2 regions of the Brucella anthropi ATCC 49188 genome follow, and region 1 is predicted to be linked to the other one. Evidence: riboswitches for the same ligand, from Rfam matches in the RefSeq annotation. Region 1 holds a riboswitch; the other holds the start of a gene.

Region 1 (3,945 bases):
TCCAGTTCGATTTCGGCGAGCAGCGCCGCCAGATTGGCGGCTGCCGTGGTGATGACCTCACCGTTCAGCACGATCGTCATGCATAGTCCTCCACAAATTCTGGTTTGGGCTCTGGCGCATCCTCCGGCATGGTCGCGCTCGCAACCGCCATGCGCGCTATCGCCGGCGAAAGCAGGAAGCCGTGGCGGTAAAGCCCGTTGACATAGACGGTTTTGCCCCGCCGTCTTACGCGGGGCAGATTGTCGGGAAAGGCCGGGCGCGCATCGACGCCGGTTTCGAGGATTTCCGCCTCGCCGAAGGCCGGATGCAAGGCATAAGCGGCGCTCAAGAGTTCCAGCGTCGAGCGCACGCTGATGCCACCCCGCTCATCGCTTTCGATCATCGTTGCGCCGATCATGTGCACGCCGTCGCCGCGTGGCACGATGTAGAGCGGAATCCGCGGATGCAGGAGGCGTATGGGTCGCTTGAGATTGATATCGCGCGAGCGCACAACCAGCATCTCGCCCTTGACGCCGCGCAGGTCCTGCAACTGATCACGCGCTGCAAGACCACGTGCATCGACGGTAATGTCGGCCTCGACTTTGACGTCTTTCACATCCTGCCCCAGATGAAAGACCACGCCTTTCTTCTGCAGTTTTTCGGCGAGCTCGATCAGTGTCTGGCGCGGGTTGAGATGGCCTTCTGCCGCGAAGAAAAGTCCCTGCCGAAAACGGTCGGCAAGGTCTGGTTCCAGCGCATTGATCTGGTCTTGATCAATGGTGTCAAATGCTTCCGTCCGGCGGGCGAAGCGGCGCAGTTCGGTCGCATCGCGTGTGTGCGAGAGCACAAGCGTACCCTTGCGATGGACTGTCGAAACGTGCCGCTCCCACCAGCCGATCGCTTCCTGTCCCAAACGAACGACCGGCTCTTCCGCGCTCTCGCCTTCGCACCATGGTGCCAGCATTCCGCCTGCAAACCATGAGCAGCTGTCGGAACCGATCTCAGTGCTTTTGGCAATGACAGTGACTGCATGTCCCTGATCGTGAAATTCTGCCGCGCACACTAGACCGGCGACACCTGCTCCGATGATGGTGACGCGCATCACATTGCCTCCTCTGAGTGGACTTTCCAGAGATTATGGAAGTGATGAACAGGCCCATGGCCTTGTCCGATCTTCAACGCATCGGCGGCGCGGATTGCCCCTTGCAGATAGGCATGGGCTGCAATGACTGCTTTTTCGAGCGGCAGGTTCTTGGCAAGCTCTGCAGCAATGGCTGAAGAGAGCGTGCAGCCCGTGCCATGGGTGTTACCGGTCCGGATACGCGTCGCCTCGACACGCAACGTGGGCTGATCGCGGCGAACCAGCAGGTCGACGCAGATTTCGCCTTCCGCATGGCCGCCCTTCATCAAAACAGCTTTCGCGCCGAGTTCGAGCAAGGCACGCCCCTGTTCTTCGGCGTCTACATCGTCGCGAGCCAGATCGCTGTCGAGCAGGCAGGCCGCTTCAGGCCGGTTGGGCGTCAGCAGCGTGGCCAGCGGAACCAGTTTCTGGCGCAAAAGCGCAATGGCGTTTTCGCTCAAAAGCCGGTCGCCGGATTTTGCAACCATCACCGGGTCGAGTACGACAGGGCCGGAGAAATGCGCAAGGCCCCGCGCAATGGCCTCGATGGTTTCGGGCACGGAAACCATGCCGATCTTCACCGCCGCTACATCGAGATCGCTGAAGACGGCATCGATCTGCCCTGCGACGATGGCGGGCGGGATGTCGTGCACCGCGCTCACCGTGCAGGTGTTCTGCACGGTGACAGCGGCAATGACGCTCGCACCATAGACGCCGAGCGCCGAGAATGTCTTGAGGTCGGCCTGAATGCCAGCTCCGCCACCACTATCGGAACCGGCAATAGTCACGCATATGGGCACGAATGCCGCACTGCCGTTTGATGTGGTTCGGGAGAAACTGTTTTTTTGGTCCATCATCACGTCTCTCATTCCGAACGGAAAAATGAGACGTCATGAACCTGTTTGGAGCTTGAACTCCGATGAGGGAAACCCTCGGCTGCGACGCGTCAAACTCCGTTCCCTACGCAGGTATTACCCGGATCAGGTTCAATGGGTTAACGCGATCAGCGTCTCTCAGCCTTTTGTGTCGCAACATCGGACGGAAAACCGCTTGGCACTTTTCCTGATATTGCTTCGAAGGCACCCCAACGAATTTTGCGTCTTTAGGCATAGGCTGGAAGTTGAAGCCGGTCAAGCGATGGAAAAATGCAGTTTTAAAGAAAATCCTTAAATCGACCCTCAATTTGTATATGGTTTATTAAAATTCTCGGCTTTAATCTATGTTCGGGGTGCATCTTCCGCGTGTTACTCATGGTGCCATGAAACTTGACGGTCCACTTTTAGGGTGGATCGAGATTATCCAGTAGGATCAGTTGGATGAGGGATTTACGATGAGGAAGCGGAGGGGCGCTTCAGCTTCGACGGAAGGCACGATGGCGCGCACGTCCGAGCAGGACTTCCGCATCCTTTTCACAACCCATCCGACACCGATGTGGGTTTATGACCCGGAGACGCTGCATTTCATCGTGATGAATGACGCTGCCTATCGGCTCTATGGATACACTGCTGATGAAATTCCGGGCATGACAGTGCTCGATATTCGACCCCAGACAGAACGGGATCGAATGCTGGCTGCCATTCGTGATCGCAGCGACCTTGAACGACCGGAGCGCTGGCAGCATCTGCGCGCGAATGGTGAAATCATTGACGTTCTGACTTACGGACGTCAGGTGCTGTTTGACGGCAAGGAAGCGATTCTCGCCATTGTTCAGGACAGGACAGAGTTGGCAGAAGCCAATCGTCAGGCAAACCACGCCCAAACCTTGCTGGACAGCCTCGTCAACAATCTGCCGCTTGGTGTCTTCGTCAAGGATATGCACGATGACGGTCGGTATGTGCTCTACAATCAGGCCGCATCAGCGGCGAGCGGACAGCCGGTAGACGAAGCCATCGGTTCGACCGACCTCGATCTTTTCCCTGAACGCGAGGCAACCGTCATCATCCAGCAAGATCGCACGGCGATGCGGCGTCGGGGCGTGTTGAACGTCGAACGCAAGATCGAGCGCAAGGACGGAACGTCGCGAACGATGCGGATCATAAAATGTTCGATCCCACCGGTCGAAGGCAACGAGCCCCGCTATTTGATCGGGCTTGTTGAGGATATAACCGAACGGCGTGAGATTGAGGAACGCATGGCACATATTGCCATGCATGACAGTCTGACAGGCTTGCCGAACCGCGCCTATTTTGCTCACCATGTAGAGAGTTTGTTGAAAAAGGGCGGGGATTCCGAGCCTTTTGCCTTGTTCTACCTTGATATCGATCATTTCAAGAACATCAACGACAATATAGGGCATCAGGCTGGCGACCAGCTTTTGCAGGAAGTGGCGCGTCGACTGAAGCAGATCACGACTTCGGATGAATTCATTGCCCGGCTGGGAGGCGACGAATTTGCCATTGTCTACCGGAGCGGGACACTGGCACAAATTGCAATGTTCGCTGACCGTATCCTTTCTGCTTTTCAGGATCCGTTCGAACTGGTGCGCAATTCAGAATTCGTCGCCTGCAGCATGGGCATCGCCCAGGCGCCATTGCATGGAGACAACCCCGACGTGCTGATGCGCAATGCCGATCTCGCGCTTTATGCTTCAAAATCAGGTGGACGCCGTACATTCCGGTTCTATCAGCACTCCCTGCGCCTGGCGGCGGAGAAGCGTTATGTCATGACCGGCGAACTTCGTCAGGCTCTGCTGGATGAACAGTTTGAACTGCATTATCAACCGATTTTCAATCTTGAGAGCGGCAAGATTTCCGGCTTTGAAGCGCTGATCCGCTGGCGTCATCCTGATCGCGGTATGGTTTCACCGGCGGAATTCATTCCACTGGCAGAAGAAACCGGGCTCATCG
Region 2 (3,945 bases), 910 kb from region 1:
ATAAGTGACACGATGCGGGTCATCGGCAGGCCCCAGCCCCGCTTCCACATAGGCGCGAACATTGGCAAAGCCATCCATATCCGGCACCTGCGGGAGATAGCGGACAGTTGCACCCGGATGTTTGAAAACCTCACCCGACGTCGCTTCCACCATACCGGCGGCGATCTTGAGCAGCGTGGATTTACCCGAACCATTGCGTCCGACCAGCGCGATGCGATCGCCTTCGCTTACCGAAAGGCTGGCATCTTCCAGAAGCGGCGTGCCTCCGAAGGTTAGCTTGATCTCGTCGAGGCGAAGGAGCGGTGGTGCCATGGTTCTCTTCGATAAACAGGGTTAAAAATTCCGCCCTGCTTGTCCGCGACAAAAGCCGTTCTGTCAAATGGTACGGCACGAAAAGACCCGTGAAAAACAAACAGGCCGGGTTTCCCCGACCTGTCAGCAAACTTATTTATCCAGCTATTGCTGGCCCAGTCAGCACTGGCCCAGTGTTACTGGCAAGGCGCTTCGTAGACGCGGCCATAAGGATCGCGGTAACGGCAGTACTGCGTTCCGTTGCGCGTCTGGGCTGCACCAAGGAGCGTACCGGCAACGCCGCCGATAGCAGCACCGGCAAGAGCGCCACGGCCATTGCCGCCAATTGCACCACCGGCGAGTGCGCCGAGTGCTGCGCCACCAACGCCGTACCCGGCCGTGCGCTGTTCATTCGTCGTGCATGCAGCCGTCGAGAACGCGAGCACGCCAGCAACAGCAATCATCGTAAGACGTGACTTCATTGAAACATCTCCTACAAGAGTTGAACTAATCACCGACTTTGCGTCCCCAATTTCGGCGTAAAGCAGATGACACCCGCTTGGCCCATTTACAATACGTTTCGCCTGCCAGCGTCAAGCTCTTTCGATTGATAAGGTTATCGGCCCCGGAGCGGTGTTTCCTCCATCGCCAAGTTGGCGATAAGTATCGCTAATCCAGAACTCGCAGTAACGCGAAGTGTTCCACGAACTACATTGGAAACTGTCCATGAAGAGCCGAATGGCAGTGTCACATTATCTAACGGCCACTCCGCATTCGTGATCGAAAGGCCTTCGATAGTGCTGAAATTAATCACACTGAACGGCGTCCCGTCCGGAAAATCATAAACATAATCTCCGGGCGGCAAAGGCCAGGCCTCCTCGGAACCGCTGGACAACAGCACGTTCCGCCCTTTTGCAGCCTGCGCTGTTGCCATGGTCAGATGCAGAAGCGTGTGATCGGTGCGCTGACCGCCGAAGGCTCCGCAAAGGATCACCCGATCCGCACCCCGCATATAGGCCTCCTCGAAGGCCAGTTCCCCGTCCGTCATGTCCTTGGCAGCAGGGAACCTCTTTTGCGGCACGTGTCCATATTGCACGCGAAGCTCAGCAGAAGCCGAATCGAAATCGCCAAGCCAAAGTTCCGGTTCGACACCAAGAGCAGCAGCGTGCCTGATCCCGCTATCGGCAGCGAGAATACGCGCACCTGCAATTTGGCGTTTCAGGCGATCGGTCACGACCAGATCACCGCCGAGAAGAATGACGAATGTGCTCATAAGCCGCTCATAACACGGGCAAATCCATGCCGGAAGCCTGCATTCGCCGCCATTGCGCTCCCTTGCCCTTCCCGTTGCGAAAGATTATTGTCGCAACCGCTCTAACGGGGTGCCGTCTGCTTTCGCGGATGGCTGAGAGGTCGCATTCCCGGCCAACCCGCTGAACCTGATCCGGTTTGCACCGGCGGAGGGATTAGATGCTCCATAAACGGCGCTCAATCCTCTTGTTGTAAAAGAAAGGAAGTGCCGTGATGCGGCTTTTATCTTTGCTGGCCTTTTCATTCTCCACAGCCCTCGCTTTCACGCCTTCTGCGCAGGCGAAGGACAAGCTCACTGTTTATACCTATGACAGTTTCGTTTCCGAATGGGGTCCGGGCCCGAAGATCAAGGAAAACTTCGAGAAGGAATGCGATTGCGAAGTGGACTGGATCGCTTCGGCCGACGGTGTCGCGCTGCTCAACCGCCTGAAGCTTGAAGGTGGCAATACCAAAGCCGATATCGTCCTCGGTCTCGATACCAATCTGACGACCGAAGCACGCGCCACCGGCTTTTTTGCTCCAAGCGGCATCGACCAAAGCAATGTGAGCATTCCGGGCGGGTTCAAGGACAATATCTTCGTTCCCTATGATTATGGCTACTTCGCCGTGGTTTACGATTCGGAAAAATTGCCCAATCCGCCCAAGAGCCTGAAAGAACTGGTGGAAGGCGATGCTTCCCAGAAGATCGTGCTGCAAGACCCGCGCACGTCGACGCCAGGGCTGGGCATGTTGCTCTGGATGAAATCGGTTTATGGCGACGAAGCGGAAGCGGCCTGGCAGAAACTGCAGAAGCGTGTTCTCACCGTCACACCCGGCTGGTCGGAAGCCTATGGTCTTTTCACCAAGGGTGAAGCGCCGATGGTGCTGTCCTATACAACGTCTCCCGCCTATCACATGATTGCGGAAAAGACGGAGCGCTATAAGGCTCTGGCCTATCCGGAAGGTAATTATCTCCAGATCGAGCTGGCCGCCCAGACCACCACTGGTGCGAAAAATCCACTGGCACAAAAGTTCCTGGCTTTCATGACCAGCCCCGGCTTTCAGGATGTTATTCCTGAAACCAACTGGATGTATCCAGCGAGCAAGACATCCACCCCGCTTCCAGCCGCTTTCGACGCGATGCCGAAGCCGGAAAAGACTCTTCTCCTGCCTTCCGACGAAGTAGCCAAGAACCGGAAGTCATGGGTCGATGAATGGCTGGCGGCGACCAGTAAATGACGACATTCCCGGCACAGCACCGCTCGAAAGACGCACCCGCCGCCAGACCGGCTGCGGGCGTACTGGCGCTTGTCTTTCTGGTCGTGCTTGCCGGTGGTGCGCTTGTCGCACTGGCATTCGAAGCGGGCCGCGGTGGTTTTGACGCCGCGGTTAATTTCGACACCTATCTGTGGCGGGTTGCGCGCTTCACGATCCTGCAGGCGATCGCTTCAAGCCTGCTTTCCGTGCTGTTTGCGGTTCCGGTCGCCCGTGCACTTTATGCCGAAGCGAGCTTTGCGGGGCGCGGGCTTATTCTGCGCCTGTTTGCCCTGCCGCTTGCTCTGCCTGCACTCGTCGCAGTGCTCGGCGTCACCAGTATCTATGGTCGCAACGGGTTCATTGCGCATCTGTCAGAAGCCGCAGGACATCCGTTCCAACCGGACATTTACGGTATTACGGGCATATTGATCGCCCATGTTTTCTTCAACATGCCGCTCGCTGTCCGTCTCATTCTTGCAGGCTACGACTCGATACCAACCGATTACTGGAAACTATCCGCGCAGCTTGGCATGGGCAATGGAGCGCGCTTCCGGCTCATCGAATGGCCCGTAATCCGGCGCAATCTGCCGGGCATGATCGGCCTCCTGTTCATGCTCTGCGTGACGAGTTTCACAACTGTGCTGACGCTGGGCGGCGGCCCGCGTGCCACCACGCTGGAAGTCGCAATCTATCAAAGCTTGCATTTCGATTTTGATCCGGGTCGCGCGGTCGCCCTCACCTTCACGCAGCTTGCATTGACGTTGCTGGTCCTTCTGGCCCTGCGGATGACCGGTAGTCCGTCTGAAGAAGGCTTCACCCACGCGGCGACACCGCGACGCTACGGCAAGATGTCAACAGCTGAACGTGTTACGAACGTCATCGTCATCGGCATAGGTTTCCTCTATGTCGCACTGCCGATTGCCGGCGTTGTCATCTCCGGCCTCGCCGCAGATCTTGCGCGACTTCTGACCGAGAGAACAGTCTGGCGCGCCATTGGCACCAGTCTGGCCCTCGGTTTTTCTGCGGCATTGCTCTCGGTCATCCTGTCACTTGCGCTTGTGTCGGCACGTGAAGCGATGAAAAAAAGCAAGGTCGCCAGTATTTTCG

What was found. Region 1 has a riboswitch for thiamine pyrophosphate ahead of thiD (bifunctional hydroxymethylpyrimidine kinase/phosphomethylpyrimidine kinase). Riboswitches for the same ligand answer to the same signal wherever they lie in the genome.
Positions count from the first base shown of each region.
Region 2: linked by a shared signal. The riboswitch ahead of thiB (thiamine ABC transporter substrate binding subunit) and the one ahead of thiD (bifunctional hydroxymethylpyrimidine kinase/phosphomethylpyrimidine kinase) in region 1 are both predicted to bind thiamine pyrophosphate.

Region 1 covers NC_009667.1:294,286-298,230, forward strand. The annotation lists gene thiS (sulfur carrier protein ThiS) at 1-80, opposite strand, end outside; gene thiO (glycine oxidase ThiO) at 77-1,081, opposite strand; gene thiD (bifunctional hydroxymethylpyrimidine kinase/phosphomethylpyrimidine kinase) at 1,081-1,953, opposite strand; TPP riboswitch at 2,040-2,196, opposite strand; gene OANT_RS01515 (putative bifunctional diguanylate cyclase/phosphodiesterase) at 2,430-3,945, shown strand, end outside.
Region 2 covers NC_009667.1:1,201,480-1,205,424, reverse strand. The annotation lists gene OANT_RS05915 (ABC-F family ATP-binding cassette domain-containing protein) at 1-312, opposite strand, end outside; gene OANT_RS05910 (YMGG-like glycine zipper-containing protein) at 489-773, opposite strand; gene OANT_RS05905 (thiamine diphosphokinase) at 908-1,564, opposite strand; TPP riboswitch at 1,660-1,774, shown strand; gene thiB (thiamine ABC transporter substrate binding subunit) at 1,816-2,820, shown strand; gene thiP (thiamine/thiamine pyrophosphate ABC transporter permease ThiP) at 2,817-3,945, shown strand, end outside.